DNA from 3 places in the Streptomyces sp. NPDC111628 genome. Region 2 is predicted to be linked to each of the others. Evidence: riboswitches for the same ligand, from Rfam matches in the RefSeq annotation. Region 2 holds a riboswitch; each other region holds the start of a gene.
The links. Region 2 has a riboswitch for cobalamin ahead of ACZ7MF_RS30460 (energy-coupling factor ABC transporter permease). Riboswitches for the same ligand answer to the same signal wherever they lie in the genome.
Positions count from the first base shown of each region.

Region 1: another riboswitch for cobalamin. It lies ahead of ACZ7MF_RS05710 (ribonucleoside-diphosphate reductase subunit alpha); the one in region 2 lies ahead of ACZ7MF_RS30460 (energy-coupling factor ABC transporter permease).
Region 3: another riboswitch for cobalamin. It lies ahead of ACZ7MF_RS32855 (cobalamin biosynthesis protein); the one in region 2 lies ahead of ACZ7MF_RS30460 (energy-coupling factor ABC transporter permease).

Region 1 is NZ_JBVKBZ010000001.1:1,159,856-1,167,149, forward strand. It holds gene ACZ7MF_RS05705 (ribonucleotide-diphosphate reductase subunit beta) at 1-838, opposite strand, end outside; gene ACZ7MF_RS05710 (ribonucleoside-diphosphate reductase subunit alpha) at 838-3,213, opposite strand; cobalamin riboswitch at 3,337-3,480, opposite strand; gene ACZ7MF_RS05715 (GNAT family N-acetyltransferase) at 3,559-4,065, opposite strand; gene mctP (monocarboxylate uptake permease MctP) at 4,137-5,747, opposite strand; gene ACZ7MF_RS05725 (DUF3311 domain-containing protein) at 5,744-6,055, opposite strand; gene ACZ7MF_RS05730 (GntR family transcriptional regulator) at 6,201-6,965, opposite strand.
Region 2 is NZ_JBVKBZ010000006.1:213,989-221,282, reverse strand. It holds gene ACZ7MF_RS30470 (chloride channel protein) at 272-1,630, shown strand; gene ACZ7MF_RS30465 (potassium channel family protein) at 1,735-2,199, shown strand; cobalamin riboswitch at 2,300-2,485, shown strand; gene ACZ7MF_RS30460 (energy-coupling factor ABC transporter permease) at 2,516-3,217, shown strand; gene ACZ7MF_RS30455 (energy-coupling factor ABC transporter substrate-binding protein) at 3,214-3,570, shown strand; gene cbiQ (cobalt ECF transporter T component CbiQ) at 3,571-4,320, shown strand; gene ACZ7MF_RS30445 (ATP-binding cassette domain-containing protein) at 4,317-5,171, shown strand; gene ACZ7MF_RS30440 (MFS transporter) at 5,188-6,789, opposite strand; gene ACZ7MF_RS30435 (TetR/AcrR family transcriptional regulator) at 6,948-7,294, opposite strand, start outside.
Region 3 is NZ_JBVKBZ010000007.1:51,080-58,373, forward strand. It holds gene ACZ7MF_RS32840 (class II aldolase/adducin family protein) at 88-786, opposite strand; gene pitH (low-affinity phosphate transporter PitH) at 1,011-2,282, shown strand; gene ACZ7MF_RS32850 (hypothetical protein) at 2,317-2,538, shown strand; cobalamin riboswitch at 2,688-2,828, shown strand; gene ACZ7MF_RS32855 (cobalamin biosynthesis protein) at 2,935-3,918, shown strand; gene ACZ7MF_RS32860 (cobyric acid synthase) at 3,915-5,447, shown strand; gene cobN (cobaltochelatase subunit CobN) at 5,444-7,294, shown strand, end outside.

The sequences.
Region 1 (7,294 bases), on a different contig from region 2:
TGTTCATGCCCGGGAGGCCGTCACCGCACAGGTCGCGCGCGAACTGCAGCTCGGCCTCGACGGCCTCCCGCAGCATGTCGGTGACCTGCTCCTGGAGCCGGTCGTCGAACAGCTCCGGCTCCTCCTTGCGCACGGTGTCGACGACGTCGAACGCGAAGGACATGTGCATGGTCTCGTCCCGGAACACCCAGTTGGTGCCGGTGGCCAGGCCGTGCAGCAGCCCCCGGCTGCGGAACCAGTAGACGTAGGCGAAGGCGCCGTAGAAGAACAGGCCCTCGATGCAGGCCGCGAAGCAGATCAGGTTCAGCAGGAAGCGGCGCCGGTCGGCCGGCGTCTCCAGCCGGTCGATCGACTCCACCGAGTCCATCCACCTGAAGCAGAACTCGGCCTTCTCCCGGATGGACGGGATGTTCTCCACGGCCGCGAAGGCGGCGGCGCGGTCCTCCGGGTCGGGCAGGTAGGTGTCGAGCAGCGTCAGATAGAACTGGACGTGGACGGCCTCCTCGAAGAGCTGGCGGGACAGGTACAGCCGCGCCTCGGGGGAGTTGATGTGCTTGTAGAGGGTCAGCACCAGGTTGTTCGCGACGATCGAGTCACCCGTGGCGAAGAAGGCCACCAGGCGGCCGATCAGGTGCTGCTCCATGGGGCTGAGCTTCGCCAGGTCGGCGACGTCCGAGTGGAGGTCGACCTCCTCGACGTGCCAGGTGTTCTTGATGGCGTCCCGGTAGCGCTCGTAGAAGTCCGGGTAGCGCATGGGGCGCAGGGTCAGCTCGAAGCCCGGGTCGAGCAGGTTCTTCGTGACGGGCGTCGCGGGGTTCGCGGGGATCTCGGTGGTCATTACTGGCAGGCCTCGCAGGACTCGGGGTTTTCCAGGGAGCAGGCGACCGCTTCGGGGTCCGGGCCGGCCTGCACGGGGACGGTGGTGGCGCGGGCCGCGGCGCGGGCGATCCGGGTCGCCGGGCGCGAACGCAGGTAGTACGTGGTCTTCAGGCCCTGCTTCCAGGCGTACGCGTACATCGAGGAGAGCTTCCCGATGGTCGGCGTCTCCAGGAACAGGTTCAGCGACTGGGCCTGGTCGAGGTAAGGGGTGCGGGCGGCGGCCATGTCGATCAGGCCGCGCTGCGGGATCTCCCAGGCCGTGCGGTACAGCGCGCGCACGTCCTCGGGGATCCAGGTGAAGCCCTGCACCGAGCCGTTGGCCTCGCGCAGCGCCTCACGGGTGCGTGCGTCCCACACGCCGAGCCGCTTGAGGTCGTCCACCAGGTACGAGTTGACCTGGAGGAACTCACCCGACAGCGTCTCGCGCTTGAACAGGTTGGACACCTGCGGCTCGATGCACTCGTAGACCCCGGCGATGGAGGCGATGGTCGCGGTCGGCGCGATGGCCAGGAGCAGCGAGTTGCGCAGCCCGGTGGTCGCCATGCGCGCGCGCAGCGCGGCCCAGCGCTCCGGCCAGGCGGGCTCGACGCCGTAGTGGTCCGGGTGCAGCACCCCCTTGGCCGTACGGGTCTTCTCCCAGGCCGGCAGCGGGCCGCCCCGCTCGGCGAGGTCGGCGGAGGTCTCGTACGCGGCGAGCATGATCCGCTCGGCGATGCGGGTGGACAGGGCCTTCGCCTCGGGGGAGTCGAAGGGCAGGCGCAGCTGGAAGAAGACGTCCTGGAGGCCCATCGCGCCGAGGCCGACCGGGCGCCAGCGGGCGTTGGAGCGGCCCGCCTGCTCGGTCGGGTAGAAGTTGATGTCGACGACCCGGTCCAGGAAGGTGACCGCGGTGCGGACGGTGGCGTCCAGGCGCTCCCAGTCCATGTCCCCCTGCGCCGGGTCGACGAACGCGCCGAGGTTGACCGAGCCCAGGTTGCAGACCGCCGTCTCCCCGTCGTCGGTGACCTCCAGGATCTCCGTGCAGAGGTTGGAGGAGTGGACGACGTGACCGGGGGTCGCGGTCTGGTTCGCCGTGCGGTTGGCGGTGTCCTTGAAGGTCATCCAGCCGTTGCCGGTCTGCGCGAGGGTGCGCATCATGCGGCCGTACAGCTCGCGGGCGGGCAGCGACTTGCGGGCGAGCCCCGCCTCCTCCGCCCTGCGGTAGGCCGCGTCGAACTCCTCGCCCCACAGGTCGGTCAGCTCCGGCACGTCGGCGGGGGAGAACAGCGACCAGGTCCCGTCGGCGTCCACCCGCCGCATGAACTCGTCCGGCACCCAGTGCGCGAGGTTCAGGTTGTGCGTACGGCGGGCGTCCTCGCCGGTGTTGTCCCGCAGCTCCAGGAACTCCTCGACGTCCGCGTGCCAGGTCTCCAGGTAGACCGCCGCCGCGCCCTTGCGCCGGCCGCCCTGGTTCACGGCCGCCACCGAGGCGTCCAGCGTCTTCAGGAACGGGACGATGCCGTTGGAGTGCCCGTTGGTGCCCCGGATCAGCGAACCCCGGGCGCGGACGCGGGAGTAGGCGATGCCGATGCCGCCGGCGTGCTTGGACAGGCGGGCCACCTGGTGGAGGCGGTCGTAGAGGGAGTCCAGCTCGTCCTTGGGGGAGTCCAGGAGGTAGCAGGACGACATCTGGGCGTGCCGGGTGCCGGAGTTGAAGAGGGTGGGGGAGGAGGGCAGGTAGTCCAGGCGGCTCATCAGGCCGTACAGGGCGGCGACCTCGTCCACCGCGCGGGAGGTGTCGTCTTCGGCGAGTCCGGCGGCGACCCGCAGCAGGAAGTGCTGGGGCGTCTCCACCGCCTTGCGGGTGATCGGGTGGCGGAGCAGGTAGCGGCTGTAGAGGGTGCGCAGGCCGAAGTAGCCGAAGCGGTCGTCGGCGGCCGGGTCGATCAGCCCGTCGAGGCGGGCCGCGTGCAGCCGTACGAAGGCCGCGGTGCGGTCGGCGATCAGGCCCTCGCGGTGGCCGGTGGCGACGGAGCCGGTGAAGGTGACGACGCCCTGGGAGGCGGCCTCGGCGCGGATGCCGATGGTCAGCAGGCGGGCGGCCAGCCGGGAGTAGACCGGGTCCTCCGAGATCAGACCGGCGGCCGCCTCGGTGGCCAGCTCGCGCAGCTCGGCCTCGTCGGCGCGGGCGGACCGGCCGCGCAGTGCGGCGGCGGCCACCCGGCCGGGGTCGGCGCCCTGGAGGTCGGCGGTCAGCCCGGTCAGGGTCCGCAGCAGGGCGGCACCGGGTCCGTCGGGTTCCCCGGTCGCCGTCACCGGGGTCGCTGAAGCCGGATCGGCTGGCGCGATGGTCACGTGGAGCACTCCCTCGCTCGGCACGGGGCCTGGCGGAGGGCAGGGGGGCTCACGAGCGCGCACGGCGTCCGCGTCCACCGGCCCACTCCACGAGGCCCGGACGACATGGCACCCGGACCGGGACGGCCGGGCGCACTGTCGGCAGGTCCTCGGACTGGACAGGCGTGCGCGCACGTGCGAAGACGTACGGATGCACGCAAGTACACCGTTGCGGGACAGTTCCGGATTCGCACCGGATTCCCCTGCGGCGACAGCGAGCACGAGCATACATCTTGTGCCGGGGGGCGCGAGCACCCCCAGATGTTGTGTCTCGGCGGGGTGTTGTGGCGGGGTGCCGCGGCCGTGTCAGAGCGTCAGTGCGTAGGTGAGCAGCGTGATGTCGTCCAGCTCCGGCAGCGGGTTCCAGTCGCGGTCGGGCGTGCGGGCGAAGCCCAGGCGGGCGTAGAGGCGGTGGGCGGTGCGCATGGCGGTCTGGGTCGACAGCACGACGCCCGTGCAACCGGCCACCGTCCGGGCGCGGTCGAGGCAGGCCCGCACCAGAGCCTCGCCCGCCCCGCGGCCGCGTGCCTCGCGGGCGACGGCGAGCATGCGTATCTCGGCCTCGCCGGGACGCGCGATGTCCGCCATGGGGCCGCCGGAGGGCACGAAGGTCACGCCGCCGAGCACCCGGCCGTCGGCCACGGCGACCAGCACCTCGGCGGCCGCCGCCCGCTTGGCCACGTCGCGCAGCTCGTCCAGGTAGGTGTCGCTCTCCCCGAAGTCGAGGAGGCCGTCGCGCAGATAGGCCTGCGCGGTGATCTCGCCGAGGGTGTCGTACTCCTCGGCCGTCGCCCGCCGGATCACGAAGTCCATGACGCCGAGTGTGCCCCACGGGTACGACAACGGGCCGCCGGATTTCTCCGACGGCCCGCTGAAGAGCGCCGCTAGTGCGAGCTGCCCGCCGTGGCCGGGGGCAGTTCCACCTGGACGCCGGGGTCGCCGGCGTCCGCCGTGTAGTCGGACGGCTTGGTCTCGTCGACGCCGTCGGGCGCCTTGACGGCCCGCAGGACGAAGGTCAGGACCACGGTGACCAGCACGTTCAGCACGAAGGCGGTGAGACCGATGTAGCCGATCTCGCCGATGCCGGGGATCTCGTCGGAGGAGCCGCCGAAGTGCTTCTGCGTCGGCGAGGCGACACCGTAGGCGGCGACGGTGCCGTAGACCATGCCGACCGCCCAGCCGCCGAGCAGCGCCCAGCGGTGGAACCAGCGGGTGAACAGGCCGCCGACCAGGGCCGGGAAGGTCTGCAGGATCCAGATGCCGCCCAGCAGCTGGAAGTTGATCGCGACGGTCTTGTCCATGCCCAGGACGAAGATCAGCGCGCCCACCTTCACCAGCAGCGACACCAGCTTGGAGACCTTCGTCTCCTGCTGCGGCGTGGCGTCCGGCTTGATGAAGTCCTTGTAGATGTTGCGGGTGAACAGGTTCGCGGCCGCGATCGACATGATCGCCGCCGGGACCAGCGCGCCGATGCCGATCGCCGCGAAGGCGACACCCGCGAACCAGTCCGGGAACATGTTCTCGAACAGCTGCGGGATCGCCAGCTGGCCGTTGTCCACCTTCACCCCGGCCGCGATCGCCATGAAGCCGAGCAGCGCGAGCAGGCCCAGCATCAGCGAGTACAGCGGCAGGATCGTGGTGTTGCGGCGGATCACCTCACGGCTGCGCGAGGACAGCGTGGCGGTGATCGAGTGCGGGTACATGAACAGCGCCAGGGCCGAGCCGAGCGCCAGGGTCGCGTAGGTCCACTGGCCCCCCGCGTCCGGCACCACCCCGCCCTTGCCCGCCTCGGTGAACTTGTCGCTCGCCGAAGCGAAGATGTCGTCGAAGCCGCCCAGCTTGATCGGGATGTAGATGATCGCCACCGCGATGACGATGTAGATCAGCGTGTCCTTCACGAACGCGATCAGCGCGGGGGCGCGCAGCCCCGACGAGTACGTGTACGCCGCCAGCACACCGAAGGCGATCAGCAGCGGCAGGTCCTTGACGAACCAGTTGGTGTCCTCGCCGCCGCCGACGCCCATCACGTCGAGCACGGCCTGGATGCCGACCAGCTGGAGCGCGATGTACGGCATGGTCGCCAGGATGCCGGTGACGGCCACCGCCAGCGACAGGCCCTTGGAGCCGAACCGGCCGCGCACGAAGTCCGAGGTCGTCACGTACCCGTGCTTGTGCGAGACCGACCACAGGCGGGGCAGGAAGGTGAAGATCAGCGGGTAGACCAGGATCGTGTACGGCACCGCGAAGAAGCCGGACGCGCCCGCCGCGTAGATCGCCGCCGGGACGGCCACGAAGGTGTACGCGGTGTACAGGTCGCCGCCCAGCAGGAACCAGGTGACCCAGGTGCCGAACGAGCGGCCGCCGAGGCCCCACTCGTCGAGGCTGTGCTCGTTCTCGGCCCGGCGCCAGCGGGCGGCCAGGAAGCCCATGGCGGTGACGAGGACGAAGAAGAAGATGAAGACGGCGAGTGCGACGCCGTTCACGCCGTCGTTCATCGCGACTCACCGCCCTTCGGAGCGGAGGGAGCGGACGGAGAGGAGGGGGCGGCGGCGGAGCGGGCGGCGGCGCGGCCGCGCTGGTCCCACTGCCACAGCTTGTACGCGGTCACCGTCAGCACGGTCGAGATCAGCACCCAGGCCATCTGGTACCAGTAGAAGAACGGGATGCCGATGAAGGTCGGGTCCGTCTTGGTGTACGAACCGACCCACAGCATGGCGACGAACGGTGCGACAAGACAGAGCCCGATGACGACGCGCACCGGCGTCACCACCGGCTCTCTGCTCACTTCTGTGTCTTCTGACATGCGCGGCTCCGTCCCCTCGCTGATCACCTCGTGCAGTGCGCACGAAATGTAGGTGACGGTGTCAAGACAGCGGAAGACCTCGTCCGTATATCGGTCCTCAACTGCAACTTCGCGCCTGTGCGCGCGGAGCTATGCCGGATTTGTGCTAGTCCTGGGGCCGCTTGAGGCGGGCCACGAACTTGTAGCGGTCGCCCCGGTACACCGAGCGCACCCACTCCACCGGCTGACCGGTGCGGTCCTGCGAGTGCCGGGAGAGCATCAGCATGGGCAGGCCCACGTCGGTGCCGAGCAGACCGGCCTCGCGCGGGGTGGCCAGGGAGGTCTCGATGGTCTCCTCGGCCTCGGCGAGATGGACGTCGTACACCTCGGCGAGCGCGGTGTAGAGGGACGTGTACTTCACCAGGGAGCGGCGCAGGGCGGGGAAGCGCTTGGCGCTGAGGTGGGTGGTCTCGATCGCCATCGGCTCGCCGTTGGCCATGCGCAGCCGCTCGATGCGCAGCACCCGGCCGCCGGCCGTGATGTCCAGCAGCCCGGCGAGCCGGTCGTCGGCGGTGATGTAACCGATGTCCAGCAGCTGAGAGGTCGGTTCGAGGCCCTGGGCCCGCATGTCCTCGGTGTACGAGGTGAGTTGCAGCGCCTGCGACACCTTGGGCTTGGCGACGAAGGTGCCCTTGCCCTGGATGCGCTCCAGGCGGCCCTCGACGACCAGCTCCTGCAGGGCCTGGCGCACCGTCGTGCGCGAGGTGTCGAACTCGGCGGCCAGGGTGCGCTCCGGCGGAACCGGTGTGCCCGGGGTCTGGGTCCGGGTCATGTCGAGCAGATGCTTCTTCAGACGGTAGTACTTGGGCACGCGCGCGGTACGGACGGTCGCCCCACCCTCGTTCTCCGCACTGCTGACGTCGGTGCTCATGCTCTGCCTTCCCGGCTCCGGATGCCGAAGCGACCGCTGTCCCTGTCGGCCACGGCTCACATCGTGGCACGGCTTCGTGCCGGGATGGCCCCCGCACGCTCCGTGATCCCTTCTGTATACCCGCGGGAACACCCTTGGTCTAGTCCACAGGCCAGTCGGACGCCGCTGGTACGCGCGTTCGGAGTCGTCTCCGCACGTCATTCGGTGGGGGGTGGTACACCCGGTCCCGGTCCGCCCGATCTGTCGCTTGCGCAATGAAAGGTCCCTGCATATCTCGGTCCCATCACGGAGGCGAGGACTGGGTTTGAACACCCTTGACAGGCCTATTG
Region 2 (7,294 bases):
GTCCTTTCTGTGTCCCCCGTACGGGGCAGCTGCCCACCGGCGCCCGACGGCACCGACAGGTCATTCAGAGCCTGCGGGTGGCCGCGCTCCCCGGCCACGCGGGTCCGCCGTACGGGTGAATCGCGCGCCGGGCGTGCGCATGCGGGCGCCCCCGGCCTCGCGTTAACTGAGCGGCACCCGCGGCCCCGGTGACCGACGGACCCGGGCGGGACGAAGGAGGGCGTGTGACGAGTCGGCCGCTGCCCCGGCGGGGCCCGCGCGGACGGGTTCCGTGACCGCGCCGGCGAACGCCGTCCCGGACCGGGCGGAGCGGTCCCTGCGGCAGACCCTGCTCAGCCCCGGCTACCGGCGGCTGTTGCTGCTGTGCGTGCTGCTGGGGGTGCCCATCGCGCTGGCCTGCTTCTTCTTCGTCGGGCTCCAGCACGAGTTGCAGCACTGGGTGTGGACCTCGCTGCCCGAGGCGGCCGGGTACGACACCCCGCCGTGGTGGTGGCCGCTGCCCGCGCTGGTGCTCGCCGGGCTGATCCTGGCGCCGATCGTGACCCGGATGCCGGGCGGCGGCGGCCATCTGCCGGTGAACGGCCTGGGCGGCGCGCCCGTCGGCCCCCGGGCGTTGCCCGGCGCGGTGCTGGCCGCGCTGGCCACGCTGCCGCTCGGCGTGGTGCTGGGCCCCGAGGCCCCGCTCATGGCCGTCGGCAGCGGGCTCGCCCTGCTGGCGGTACGGCGGGCGGGCGCGGGCGGCGACCAGCGGGCGAGCGCGATCCTCGCCACGGCCGGCTCCACCGCCGCGATCTCCACCATCCTCGGCGGCCCGATCGCGGCGGCGGTCCTGCTCATCGAGGGGGCGGGGCTGGCCGGCACCCAGCTGGTCGCCCTGCTGCTGCCCTGCCTGCTGGCCAGCGCGACCGGCGCCCTGGTCTTCACCGGCTTCGGGCAGTGGACGGGGCTGGAGATCGGCGCGCTGGGCCTGCCCGACCTGCCGCCGCAGGCCAATCCGGACGCGGGGGACTTCCTGTGGGGCCTGCCCACCGCCGCCCTGATCGCCGTACTGGTGACGCTGGCCCGCGCGCTGGGCCGCCGCACCGTCACCTGGACCCGGCGCCGCACGGCCGCCCGCACCGTCGCCTGCGCCACCGCGGTCGGCGTCTGTGTCGCCGCGTACGCGCTGATCACCGGCCGTTCCCCGGCCGAGGCCGCGCTGTCCGGCCAGGCCACCCTCGCCCAGCTCGCCGCGCAGCCGCACGCCTGGTCCGTGGGGGCGCTGGTCGCGCTGGTCGCGTGCAAGGCGCTGGCCTGGGGCATCGCGCTGGGCGCGCTGCGCGGCGGCCCGATCTTCCCGGCCGTCCTGCTGGGCGCGGCGACGGCCCTGGCCTGCTCCGGGCTGCCCGGCTTCGGCGCCACCCCGGCCCTCGCCCTCGGCATCGCCGCCGCGGCCGCCGCGGTGACGGGGCTGCCGCTGGCCAGCTCGGTCCTGGCGGTGCTGCTGATGGGCCGGGACTCCCACGACCAGATGCCGCTGATCGTCATGGCCTCGGTCGTCTCGTTCGTCGTGGCCCAGCTGGTGCGCCGGACCCGGCCGGAGGCGGGCGGGACGCCGGACGGAGCGCCGACGGCGGGAGCGGCGCGGTGAAGGACCACCGGACCGCACAGCCACGTCCCCGGCCTCGGCCGCGTCCCCGTACCGGCTGGGACGCCGTCCGGCCCTGGCTCGTACGGGTCGGGATCGCGGCCGCCGTGGTCGTGGCGTACTTCCTGCTCCCCCTCGACCAGCTGGGGCCGCAGCGGCCGTTGCTGAGCTGGGTGCTGTTCGCCCTGCTGCTGACCCTCGTGGCCCTGCTGCTGCTGCGGCAGATCCGGCACGTTCTCCTGGACCGTCCGGACAGCCGGCCCGGGGTGGTCATCTCGCTGCTGATCGTCCTGTCCGTGCACGTCTTCTCGGCCACGTACTACGCCCTCGCCAAGTCGCCGGGCGAGTTCAGCGGACTGCACACCCGGATCGACGCGCTGTACTTCACCGTGGTGACGCTCGCGACCGTCGGGTACGGGGACATCACCCCGCGCGGCCAGGCCGCGCGGGTCGTGGCCATCCTCCAGATCACCTACAGCTTCGTCTTCCTCACGGCCGCCGCGACCGCGCTGACCACCCGGATGCGGGACATGGTGGTCCGGCGACCCGAGCGGGGCGGCCGGTCCCGCTGACGGCGGCGCCGGGCGTTTACGCAGTCCCGAGGCCTGTTCGACGGCCGGGCGGGGCGCCCGCCGGGCCCGAGGCCCGCTTGTGCCCGCCCCCGTGGGAGCACTACTGTCGCCACGCCTTGGTGAACGGGAAATCCGGTGTGATGCCGGTGCGGCCCTCGCCACTGTGAATCGGGAAGTCCGGCTCCGGCCCTCGCGGGCAGCCACTGGATCGCTTGCGATCCGGGAAGGCGGAGCACGGGCGGTGGTACCCGTAAGCCAGGAGACCGGCCAAGGCGCGTCGTCCATCCACGAGGTGCTGGAGAGGGTCTGCTGAGCCATGCACATAGCCGAGGGCTTTCTGCCACCGGCGCACGCGATCGCCTGGGGTGTCGCGTCCGCGCCGTTCGTCGTCCACGGAGTCCGGTCACTCACCCGTGAGGTCAGGGAGCACCCGGAGAGCACGCTGCTCCTCGGCGCCTCCGGGGCCTTCACGTTCGTCCTGTCGGCCCTGAAGCTGCCGTCGGTCACCGGGAGTTGCTCCCATCCGACCGGCACCGGTCTGGGCGCCATCCTGTTCCGGCCGCCGATCATGGCGGTCCTTGGCACCATCACCCTGCTCTTCCAGGCGCTGCTGCTCGCCCACGGCGGGCTGACCACGCTCGGCGCCAACGTCTTCTCGATGGCGATCGTCGGCCCCTGGGCCGGGTACGGCGTCTACCGGCTGCTGCGCCGCTGGGACGTGCCGTTGATGGTCACGGTGTTCTCCGGCGCGTTCGTCGCCGACCTGTCCACGTACTGCGTGACCAGCGTGCAGCTGGCGCTGGCCTTCCCGGACCCGGGCAGCGGGTTCCTGGGCGCGCTCGGCAAGTTCGGCTCGATCTTCGCCGTCACGCAGATTCCCCTCGCGGTGAGCGAGGGCCTGCTCACGGTGATCGTGATGCGGCTGCTGGTGCAGTCCAGCAAGGGCGAACTGACCCGGCTGGGCGTGCTGCTGACGCGGTCGGGCGAGCCGAAGCAGGAGGCGGTGGCGGCCCGATGAGCCGGAACGCGAAGATCAACACCCTGCTGCTGCTCGCCGTGGCCGCGCTGGCGGTGCTGCCGCTGGTGCTGGGGCTCGGCGACCACAAGGAGGAGCCGTTCGCCGGGGCCGACGCGGAGGCGGAGACGGCGATCACCGAGATCGAACCGGACTACGAACCGTGGTTCTCCCCGCTGTACGAACCGCCGTCCGGGGAGGTCGAGTCGGCGCTGTTCGCCCTCCAGGCCGCGCTCGGCGCGGGCGTGCTGGCGTACTACTTCGGACTGCGCCGGGGCCGGCGGCAGGGCGAGGAGCGGGCGTTGGCCACTTCCGAGGCCACGGCGGCTGCGGGGGACACCCCCGAAGGGGCCTGAGTGCTGCCGATCGACGCGGCGGCGCACAGCAGTCGCTGGCGCCGCCGCCATCCCGTGGACAAGGCCGTGCTCGGTCTCGGCCTGACCGTGCTCGCGATCTCGCTGCCGCCCTGGCCGGGCGCGGCGCTGGTACTGGTGGCGGCACTGACGGTGCTGCTGGGCCCGGCGGGCGTGCCCGGGCGCCGGCTGTGGCGGGCCTACCGGGTGCCGCTGGGCTTCTGCGTGACGGGTGCGCTGCCGCTGCTGGTCCAGGTCGGGGGCCCGGACGGGTTCCTGACGGCGGCCGACGGCGGTGCGGTGCGCGCGGGCGGGCTGCTGCTGCGCACCTCGGCGGCCTCGCTGGGGGTGCTGCTGTTCGCGTTCACCACGCCGATGTCCGACCTGCTGCCGCGCCTGGTGCGGGCCGGGGTGCCGGCGCCGGTCGTGGACGTGGCGCTGGTGACGTACCGGATGAGTTTCCTGCTGCTGGACTCGGTGCGCCGGATCCGTGAGGCGCAGGCCGCGCGGCTCGGGCACACCAGCCGGGCGGCGGCCTGGCGTTCGCTCGGCGGGCTCGGCGCCACCGCGTTCGTGCGGGCCTTCGACCGGGCGGCCCGGCTCCAGACCGGGCTCGCCGGGCGCGGTTACGACGGCACCCTGCGCGTGCTGGTACCCGAGGCCCGGGTCTCGGTGCCGTTCACGGCGGCGAGCGTCACGCTGCTCGCGGCGCTGGCCGCCCTCACCCTCGTACTGGAAGGACCCCTGTCGTGAGCGAACCGGACCAGTCCTCTGAACCGGCCCCGGCCCTGGTCGCCCTGCGGGGCGCGTCGTTCGCGTACGAGGAGGGTCCGGACGTGCTGGCGGGCCTGGACTTCGCGGTGCGCGAGGGGCGCGCGCTGGCGCTGCTCGGCCGCAACGGCAGTGGCAAGACGACGCTGATGCGGCTGCTGAGCGGCGGCCTGAGGCCGCGCGCGGGGACGTTGACGGTCGACGGTGAGCCGGTGACCTACGACCGCAAGGGGCTGACCCGGCTGCGGACCGCCGTGCAGTTGGTGGTCCAGGACCCGGACGACCAGCTCTTCGCGGCCTCGGTCGGCCAGGACGTGTCCTTCGGTCCGCTGAACCTGGGGCTGCCCGACGCGGAGGTGCGCTCCCGGGTCGGGGAGGCGCTGGCCGCGCTGGACATCGCGGCGCTGGCCGAGCGGCCCACGCACCTGCTGTCGTACGGGCAGCGCAAGCGGACCGCTATCGCGGGGGCGGTCGCGATGCGGCCCCGGGTGCTGATCCTCGACGAGCCGACCGCCGGTCTCGACCCGGACGGGCAGGAGCGGCTGCTGGCCACCCTGGACCGACTGCGCGCGGGCGGCACCACCGTGGTGATGGCCACCCACGACGTCGACCTCGCCCTGCGCTGGTCCGACGACGCAGCCCTGCTCACCCCGGACGGTGTGCGCACCGGCCCGGCTGCCCCGACGCTGGCCCGCACCGACCTGCTGCGGCAGGCCAGGCTGCGGCTCCCCTGGGGCGTCGCGGCGGCCGGGCTGCTGCGGGCGCGGGGCCTGCTGGCGGACTCGGCGAGGGGCCCGCGGACGGCGGAGGAGCTGGCGGCGCTGGCGGAGTGACGGGCGCTGCCCGGGGTCAGCTCGCCGCGCCGCTGTACTCCGGTTCCCGGGCGTCCTCCGCCTGCTGGGCGCGGGCGCGGCGGCCGGGCAGGACGGCGAGGACGATCAGGGTGCCGGCGGCCATGATGACGCCGCCGACGAGGCTGGTCGTCGAGACGCCGTGGGCGAAGGCCCGGTTCACGGCGTCGGCGAGGGCCTGCGCCTGCTGGGGTCCGGCCGCCGGGCTGGTGGCGAGCCGCTCGGCGACGGCGAGTCCGCCGCCCACCGAGTCCTGGGCGGTGTCCAGTGCGGCGGCCGGGAGCCGGTCGCCCACCAGGCCGGCCAGTTCGTCCCGGTAGGAGGTGCCGAGCAGGGAGCCCAGGACGGCGATGCCGAGGGAACCGCCGAGTTCCAGCGCGGTGTCGTTGGCGCCGCCGCCGACGCCGAGTTCGCTCTCCGGGAAGGAGCCCATGATGGTGTCGGTCGCCGGGGAGACGCTGAGGCCGATGGCGAGGCCCAGCAGCAGCATCGGGGCGAGGAAGTCGGCGTAGGTGGAGCCCTGGTCGATCAGGACCAGCAGGAAGACACCGACGGTGCCGATCGCCATGCCGGAGCCGACCATGGCCCGCACGCCGAGCCTCGGGGTCAGCCGCCCGGTCACCGCGGCGCCGACGAACACGGCCCCGGCCAGCGGCAGCAGCCGTACGCCGGTCTCCAGCGCGCCGTAGCCGAGGACGAACTGCAGGAACTGCGTGGCGTAGTAGATGGCGCCGTAGGTGCCGAAGAAGAAGAACAGCACCGCGAGCATCGAGCCGCTGAAGGGCCGCAGCAGGAAGCGTCGCACGTCCAGCATGGGGTGCGGGTGGCGCAGCTCCCAGGCCACGAAGGCGATCAGGCCTACGGCGGCGACGACGGCCGCGGCGACGGGACCGGCGCCCCAGCCGAAGTGCGGGCCCTCGATGGTCGCGTAGACCAGGCTGCCGACGGAGACGATGGAGAGCAGCCCGCCGACATAGTCGATGCGGCCCGCGCCGGCGGCCTTCGACGGCGGTACGAGGACCAGCGCGCCGACGACGGCGAGGACCGCGACGGGGACGTTGACCAGGAAGGTCGAGCCCCAGGCGTGGTCCTCCAGGAGCCACCCGGCGACCAGCGGCCCGACCGCGATGGCGAGTCCCGAGGTGGCGGTCCAGGCGGTGATGGCCCGGGCCCGCTCCCCCTTCGGGAAGACCGCGACCAGCAGGGACAGCGTGGCCGGCATGACGACGGCGGCACCGACGCCCATGACCGCCCGGGCCGCGATGACCAGCCCCGTCTCGTGGACCAGGCTGCCCATCACCGAACCGCCCGCGAAGATCACCAGACCGGTGACCAGGGCGCCGCGGCGGCTGTACTTGTCGCCGATCGCGCCGAGCACCAGCATCAGCGCGGCGTACGGGACGGTGTAGCCGTCGATGACCCACTGGAGGTCGCTGCTGCTCAGGCCCAGGTCGGTGGTCATGTCCGGGGCGGCCACGATCAGGGACGTGTTGGCCATGACGACGATCAGCAGGCTCAGGCAGAGCACCAGGAGAGCCCACCAGCGCCGGGGGTAGGGCCCAGGCATCTTCTCGACGGGGGTGGTGGCGAGTAGGGGCATGGGGGCTCCCGGAGACAAGCGAGGGCGAGTTAATTGCCCATGAGTGAGCAGACAAGGGCAGCGTAGTTTGTTGCACATGGACGTGCAAATAAGGCGCCCACCGACCGGGGCGCCTGCTGAACGGGGAGGGTGGCCTACTCGGCCGAACGGGGGCCGGCCTACTCGGCCGGGACGGACTTCGCGCGCACTGCCGGGCCCACGACCTCGACGACGGCCCGCGCCCGCCGCTCCGGCACACCGGCCGCGATGAGCATGGCGGCGGCGGTCCGGGTGCCGTCGTCCTCCAGGGCACCGGTGTTGACCTGCTCCAGGAGCGCGACGACCATCGCCTCGAGCCCCGCGCTCAGCACGGCGGGGGGCAGGTGGGCCGGGAAGGCCCCGTCCCGCTGGCCGCGCTCCAGGATGGCGGTGACCTCGGCGCGGGCCGGGGCCAGGATCTCGGCCACGCGCTCCACGCCCAGGTCGTGCCGGGCCAGGGCCAGCAGCATGCGGTAGCGGTCGCCCA
Region 3 (7,294 bases), on a different contig from region 2:
GCGGCCAGTGGACGCGTGACAGTGGGTGACGAGGTCTTCGTGTCCCGTAGCCGGTACCCCCGCAGCCGCCCGGCACGCACCCGCGCGTCAGCTTCGCTGCCCGTACCCGCGCAGGCGTTCCGTCACCTCCGCCAGCTGGGCCGGCGTCAGCAGGGACGGCGAGTGGCCCGGCACCGAGGACGCGGTCAGCCACAGGCGGCACATCCACTCGAGCTGGGCGGTGCGGTCGTAGGCCTGGTCGAGGGAGGTGCCGTAGGTGATCGTGCCGTGGTTGCGGAGCAGGCAGCCGGTGCGGTCGGCGAGGGCGTCGAGCATGCCGCGGGCGAGTTCGGCGGTGCCGTAGGCCGCGTAGGGGGCGACCCGGACGGGGCCGCCGAGGGCGGCGGTCATGTAGTGCACCGGCGGGAGTTCGGGGACGAGCAGCGAGACCGCCGTCGCGTGCACGGCGTGGGTGTGGACGACGGCCCGGGCGCCGGGGTCGGCGCGGTACACGGCGAGGTGCATGGGCAGTTCGCTGGTGGGGACGAGCGTGCCGAGCAGCCGGCGTCCGTCCAGGTCGACGCCGGTCACGTCGTCCGGAGTCAGCCGGTCGTAGGGGACGCCCGACGGGGTGACCAGGACCGTGTCGCCGACGCGCACCGAGACGTTGCCGGAGGTGCCGACCACCAGCCCGTCCGCCACCGTCCGGCGAGCCGTCGCGACGAGTTCCGCCCAGGCCGCTTCCTCGGCGGTCTTTCCAACCGTCGTTCCGGCCGTCTCCCCGCCCCCGGCCCGCGATTGCGTCACAGTCACCCACTCCTCCGGGGCGCCCGCGCGCCCCTCACGTCCCGTCGCCGAACGCCCTCGCGGTGATCCTGCCAGGGACGTCTCCGGAGAGCACCGGAGCGGGCACGCAGAGGGAGGCCGCGACACCGCTTCCGGTCACCGTGACGCCCTGCCCAGTTCATCTTCCGTTCACCCTGGTTACCTACGTTCGTCGCGCCAACGACCTCGAACGATTGCCTGGGTAAATGGAAAGCTTCTCGCTGATCCTCGCGATTGTGGTGGTAACCGCACTCGCGTTTGATTTCACGAACGGTTTCCACGACACCGCGAACGCGATGGCAACGACCATTTCGACCGGTGCGCTCAAGCCCAAGGTGGCGGTGGCGATGTCCGCCGTCCTCAACCTTGTAGGCGCCTTCCTCTCGGTGGAGGTCGCCAACACGATCTCCAAGGGTCTCGTCGACGAGACCGGCATCCGTCCCGAGGTCATCTTCGCCGCCCTGGTCGGCGCGATCCTCTGGAACCTCCTGACCTGGCTGGTCGGGCTTCCGTCCAGCTCCTCGCACGCCCTGATGGGCGGCCTGATCGGTGCCGCCGTCGCCTCGGCCGGTATCGGCGCGGTCAACGGCGACGTGCTCGTCACCAAGGTGCTCCTGCCCGCGATCGCCGCCCCGATCGTGGCCGGCCTCGCGGCGATGCTCGCCTCCCGGATGACGTACTCGCTGGGCCGCAAGGCCGACGGCAGGGCCGCCAAGAAGGGCTACCGGGCCGGCCAGATCGCCTCCGCCGGTCTGGTCTCGTTGGCCCACGGCACCAACGACGCCCAGAAGACCATGGGCATCATCACCCTCGCCCTGATCGCCGGCGGCTCGCTCGCCCCCGACTCCGACCCGCCCGTGTGGGTCATCCTGAGCGCGGGCCTGGCCATCGCGCTCGGCACCTACCTGGGCGGCTGGCGCATCATCCGCACCATGGGCAAGGGCCTGACCGACCTCCAGCCGCAGCAGGGCTTCGCCGCCCAGACCAGCGCCGCCACGGTCATCCTGGCCTCCTCCCACCTCGGCTTCTCGCTGTCCACCACGCACTCGGTCTCCGGTGCGGTGATGGGCGCGGGCCTCGGCCGCAAGGGCGGCGTGGTCCGCTGGTCCACGGCCACCCGGATGTTCGTCGCCTGGGGCCTGACGCTGCCGGCCGCGGCCCTGGTCGCCGCGCTCGCCGAGTGGGTCTGCCGCGCAGGCGACTGGGGCACGGCCCTCGTCGCGGTGTTCCTGATCGCGTCCAGCTTCGCGATCTGGCGGATCTCCCGCCGCGAGGTCGTCGACCACACCAACGTCGTCGACGGCGACCCGGTGGACACCGAGGGGCCCGGGCAGCCCGAGCCCGCCGGTGTGGTCACCACGGCGATGGCCGCCGTGTCGCCGCCCCCGACGGGCGCCACCGAGGACCTGGCGGCCACCGTCCCCGCCCCGGCCACCACCCCCGACCCCAAGGCCCCGTCGGCCGCCACCACCGTCTGAACCCGCCTGCCGGGTACGAAGGAAGCGAACCTCCATGAGCATCGACTGGGCAGCCCTCGGCTCCGTCTTCGGCGTCAGCCTCGTGGTCACGGTGGCCCTGGTGGGCCTGTTCACCCTCGGCATCGTCGGCCTCTCCCGCCAGGAGCGGGCCGCCGCCCAGGGCGGCTCCGCGGCCCTCGCGGTCACCGGCGCGTACGCGTGCTTCGCGGCCTGCCTGGCGGCGGTGGCGTACGGGATCTATCTGATCGTCGCCTGAGCGCCCTGCGCACCACCGCGCACGCTCCGGGGCGGGGCGCGGGACGGACTCGAACCGTTCCGCGCCCCGCCTCTTCGCGTGCCGGCGCACACCACTCGGGTGTGGGCCTTCGCACACTCCCCCGTCGCAGGTCAACGCCAGGTTGACGGGTGTTCGCGGGCCGTGGTGGACTTCCGGGGCCATCTACGGCGGCAGAAGAGGAAGCCCGGTGCGAATCCGGCGCGGTCCCGCCACTGTGACCGGGGACAGGATCCCCGGGAGCCAGGAACTCTCGCCGCCGTGCTCTTCGAACCAGGGCGCGGACACCCTGAGTGAGGACCTATCGCCATGCGCGGCTGCCGTTCCGGGCTCACCAGCGACACGCTTCGACTTCCCCTTCCCACGGCCGGTTGAGCCGTGCGTGCCGGACGCGTCTTCGCGTACGGCGCCGCCGCCGGCCTCCTCGGTGACCTCCTCCTCGGCGATCCTCGCCGCGGACACCCGGTCGCCGTGTTCGGCCGTGCCGCGGGCGCCGTGGAACAGGTGCTGTGGCGGGACCACCGGGGCCGGGGCGCCCTGCACACCGTCGTGTGCGCCGGCGGCGCCGCCGTCCTCGGCTCGGCCGCCGCGCATGCCGTACGCCGCTCCCCCGCCGCCTCCGTCGCGCTGACCGCCGCGGCCACCTGGTCGGTCGTCGGCGGCACCTCGCTGGCCCGCGAGGCCACTGCCATCGGCCGTGCGCTGGGGGCCGGGGACGTCGAGGCGGCGCGGGCGCGGCTGCCGCACCTGTGCGGGCGGGACCCGCAGGCGCTGGACGCCGACGGGATCGCCCGGGCCGTCGTGGAGTCCGTCGCCGAGAACACCTCCGACGCGGTGGTGGGCGCCCTGGTGTGGGGCGCGGTGGCCGGGGTCCCCGGGCTGCTCGGCTTCCGGGCCGTGAACACCCTGGACGCGATGGTCGGCCACAAGTCGCCCAGGTACCGCCGCTACGGCTGGGCCTCGGCCCGCCTCGACGACCTCGCGGGCTGGCCGGGCGCCCGCCTCACCGCCGTGCTGACCACCGTGGCGGGCGGTGACCCGCGCGGCGCCCTGCGGGCCTGGCGCGCGGACGCCGCACAGCACCCGAGCCCCAACGCCGGGCCCGTGGAGGCCTCCTTCGCGGGCGCCCTCGGCGTGCGGCTCGGCGGCACGCTCTCCTACGGCGGGCGGGTCGAGCACCGGCCCGTCCTCAACGGGGCGGCGGGACGCGCCGTACGGGCCGGTTCCGGCGACATCGACCGTGCCGTACGGCTGTCCCGGCGCGTGGGCCTGCTGGCGCTGGGCGTGTGCGCGGGCGCGCGGCTGCTCGCGCGCGGGGCCACCGCGAAGAACCCGGGTGTCACGAAGGGACGTACGTCATGAACGGTGGCCTCCTCGTCGCGGGCACCACCTCCGACGCCGGCAAGAGCGTCGTCACCGCCGGGATCTGCCGCTGGCTGGTGCGCCAGGGCGTCAAGGTGGCGCCCTTCAAGGCGCAGAACATGTCGCTCAACTCCTTCGTGACCCGGGACGGCGCCGAGATCGGGCGGGCCCAGGCCATGCAGGCCCAGGCCTGCCGGGTGGAGCCGACCGCGCACATGAACCCCGTGCTGCTCAAGCCCGGCGGGGAGCGCAGCAGCCAGGTCGTGCTGCTCGGCAGGCCCGTGGGCGAGATGAGCGCCCGCGGCTATCACGGCGGGCGCCAGGAGCGGTTGCTCGGCACGGTGCTCGACTCGCTCGCCGAACTGCGCGGCACGTACGACGCGGTGATCTGCGAGGGCGCGGGCAGCCCGGCCGAGATCAACCTGCGGCGCACCGACATCGTGAACATGGGGATCGCCCGGGGCGCCGGACTCCCCGTCCTCGTCGTCGGCGACATCGACCGCGGGGGCGTCTTCGCCTCCTTCTTCGGCACGGTGGCGCTGCTGGCGCCCGAGGACCAGGCTCTGGTCGCCGGGTTCCTGGTGAACAAGTTCCGGGGTGATGTGTCGCTCCTGGAGCCCGGGTTGGAGATGCTGCACGGTCTCACCGGGCGGCGGACGTACGGCGTGCTGCCCTTCCGGCACGGGCTCGGCATCGACGAGGAGGACGGGCTGCGCGTCTCCCTGCGCGGGACCGTGCGGGAGTCCGTCGTCGCGCCGCCGGTCGGCGAGGACGTGCTGCGGGTCGCCGTCTGCGCGGTCCCGCTGATGTCCAACTTCACGGACGTGGACGCGCTGGCCGCCGAACCGGGCGTCGTGGTGCGGTTCGTGGACCGGCCGGAGGAACTGGCCGACGCCGACCTGGTGATCGTGCCGGGGACGCGCGGGACGGTCCGGGCCCTGGAGTGGCTCCGGGAGCGGGGGCTGGCGGACGCGCTCGTCCGGAGGGTCGCCGAGCAGCGGCCCGTGCTCGGCATCTGCGGCGGCTTCCAGCTCCTCGGCGAGCACATCGAGGACGAGGTCGAGTCCCGCGCCGGGCACGTGGACGGGCTGGGACTGCTCCCCGTGCGGGTGCGGTTCGACCGCGACAAGACCCTCACCCGGCCGGTGGGCGAGGCCCTCGGCGAGCGCGTCGAGGGGTACGAGATCCACCACGGGGTCGCCGAAGTGGTAGCGGGTGATGCGTTCATCTCTGATGACAGAGGACGCAGCCTGGACGGCTGCCGGGTCGGCCAGACCTGGGGCACGCACTGGCACGGCTCGCTGGAGTCGGACGGCTTCCGGCGGGCGTTCCTGCGCGAGGTGGCCGCCGCCGCGGGCCGCCGCTTCGTGCCGGCCCCCGACACCTCGTTCGCCGCGCTGCGCGAGGAGCAGCTCGACCGGCTCGGCGACCTGATCGAACACCACGCGGACACGGACGCGCTGTGGCGGCTCATCGAGTCCGGCGCTCCGCAAGGACTGCCCTTCATTCCACCGGGAGCGCCCGCATGAGCACAGTGCTGTTGTTGTCGACCGCCGACACGGACCTGCTGGCGGCCCGCGCGTCGGACGCCGCCTACCGGATCGGCAACCCGACCCGGGTCGACGTCCGCGAGGAGCTGCCCGGGCTGGTCGAGGGCGCGGACCTCGCCGTGGTCCGCCTGCTCGGCGGCAAGCGCGCCTGGGAGGACGGGCTCGCCGCGCTGAAGACCGCCGGCCTCCCGACCGTCCTGCTGGGCGGCGAGAGCGTGCCGGACGCGGAGCTGATGGCCGAGTCGTCGGTCCCGGCCGGGGTGGTGGCCGAGGCCCTGCGCTACCTGGTCGAGGGCGGCCCGGACAACCTCACCCAGCTGGCGCGCTTCCTGTCGGACACGGTGCTGCTGACCGGCGAGGGCTTCGACGAGCCGCGGAAGATGCCGGAGTACGGCGTCCACGGCGAGCGTCTCCACACCGAGGGCCGTCCCACGGTCGGCGTGCTCTTCTACCGCGCCCACCAGCTGAGCGGCAACACCGCCTTCGTCGACACGCTGTGCGACGCGATCGAGGCGCGCGGCGCCAACGCCCTGCCCGTGTACTGCGGTTCGCTGCGCGGCGCGGACCCCGGGCTGTACGAGCTGCTGGGCCGGGCCGACGCCCTCGTCGCCACGGTCCTCGCGGCCGGCGGCACGCACGCCTCGCAGGCCTCGGCGGGCGGTGACGAGGAGGCGTGGGACATCGGTGCGCTGGCCGACCTGAACGTGCCGGTGCTGCAAGGCCTCTGCCTCACCTCCTCCCGGGCCGCCTGGGAGGCCTCCGACGCCGCCCTGTCCCCCATGGACGCGGCGATGCAGGTCGCGATCCCGGAGTTCGACGGACGGCTCGTCACGGTGCCCTTCTCCTTCAAGGAGCAGGGGCCGGACGAGGTGCCGGTCTACGTCGCCGACCCCGAGCGGGCCGCACGGGTCGCCGGGATCGCCGTACGGCACGCGGCGCTCGGGCACAAGCCGAACGCCGACAAGAAGCTGGCGCTGGTCTTCACGGCGTACCCGACCAAGCACTCCCGCGTCGGCAACGCCGTCGGCCTCGACACCCCCGCGTCCGCGGTGCGGGTCCTGGACGCGCTGCGGGAGGCGGGGTACGGGGTCAGCGAGTACCCCTCCGAGGGCGACGAGTTGATCCACCGGCTGATCGAGGCGGGCGGTCACGACGTGGAGTGGCTGACGGAGGACCAGCTGGCGGCGGCGCCCGCGCGGGTGCCGCTGGCCGACTACCGGGCCTGGTTCGAGAAGCTGGACCCGGAACTGCGGGACGGCATGCGGGAGGCATGGGGCGAGCCGCCGGGCTCGCTGTACGTCGACGGCGACGACATCGTGCTGGCCTCCCTCCGGTTCGGGAACGTCGTCGTGATGATCCAGCCGCCACGCGGCTTCGGCGAGAACCCGATCGCGATCTACCACGACCCCGACATGCCGCCGTCGCACCACTACATGGCGGCCTACCGCTGGCTGAACGCTGCGACATCGGAGGGGGGTTTCGGCGCCGACGCGATCGTGCACATGGGCAAGCACGGCACGATGGAGTGGCTGCCGGGCAAGGGGCTCGGCCTGAGCGCGGGCTGCGCGCCCGACGCCGTGCTCGGCGATCTGCCGCTGATCTACCCCTTCATCGTCAACGACCCCGGCGAGGGCACCCAGGCCAAGCGCCGCGGGCACGCCACGGTCGTCGACCACCTGGTGCCGCCGATGGCGCGCGCCGACACCTACGGCGACCTGGCCAAGCTGGAGCAGCTGCTCGACGAGTACGCCCTCGTCTCCGACCTGGATCCGACGAAGGCGCCGGCGGTCCGCGCGCAGATCTGGACGCTGGTCAAGGCGGCCGAG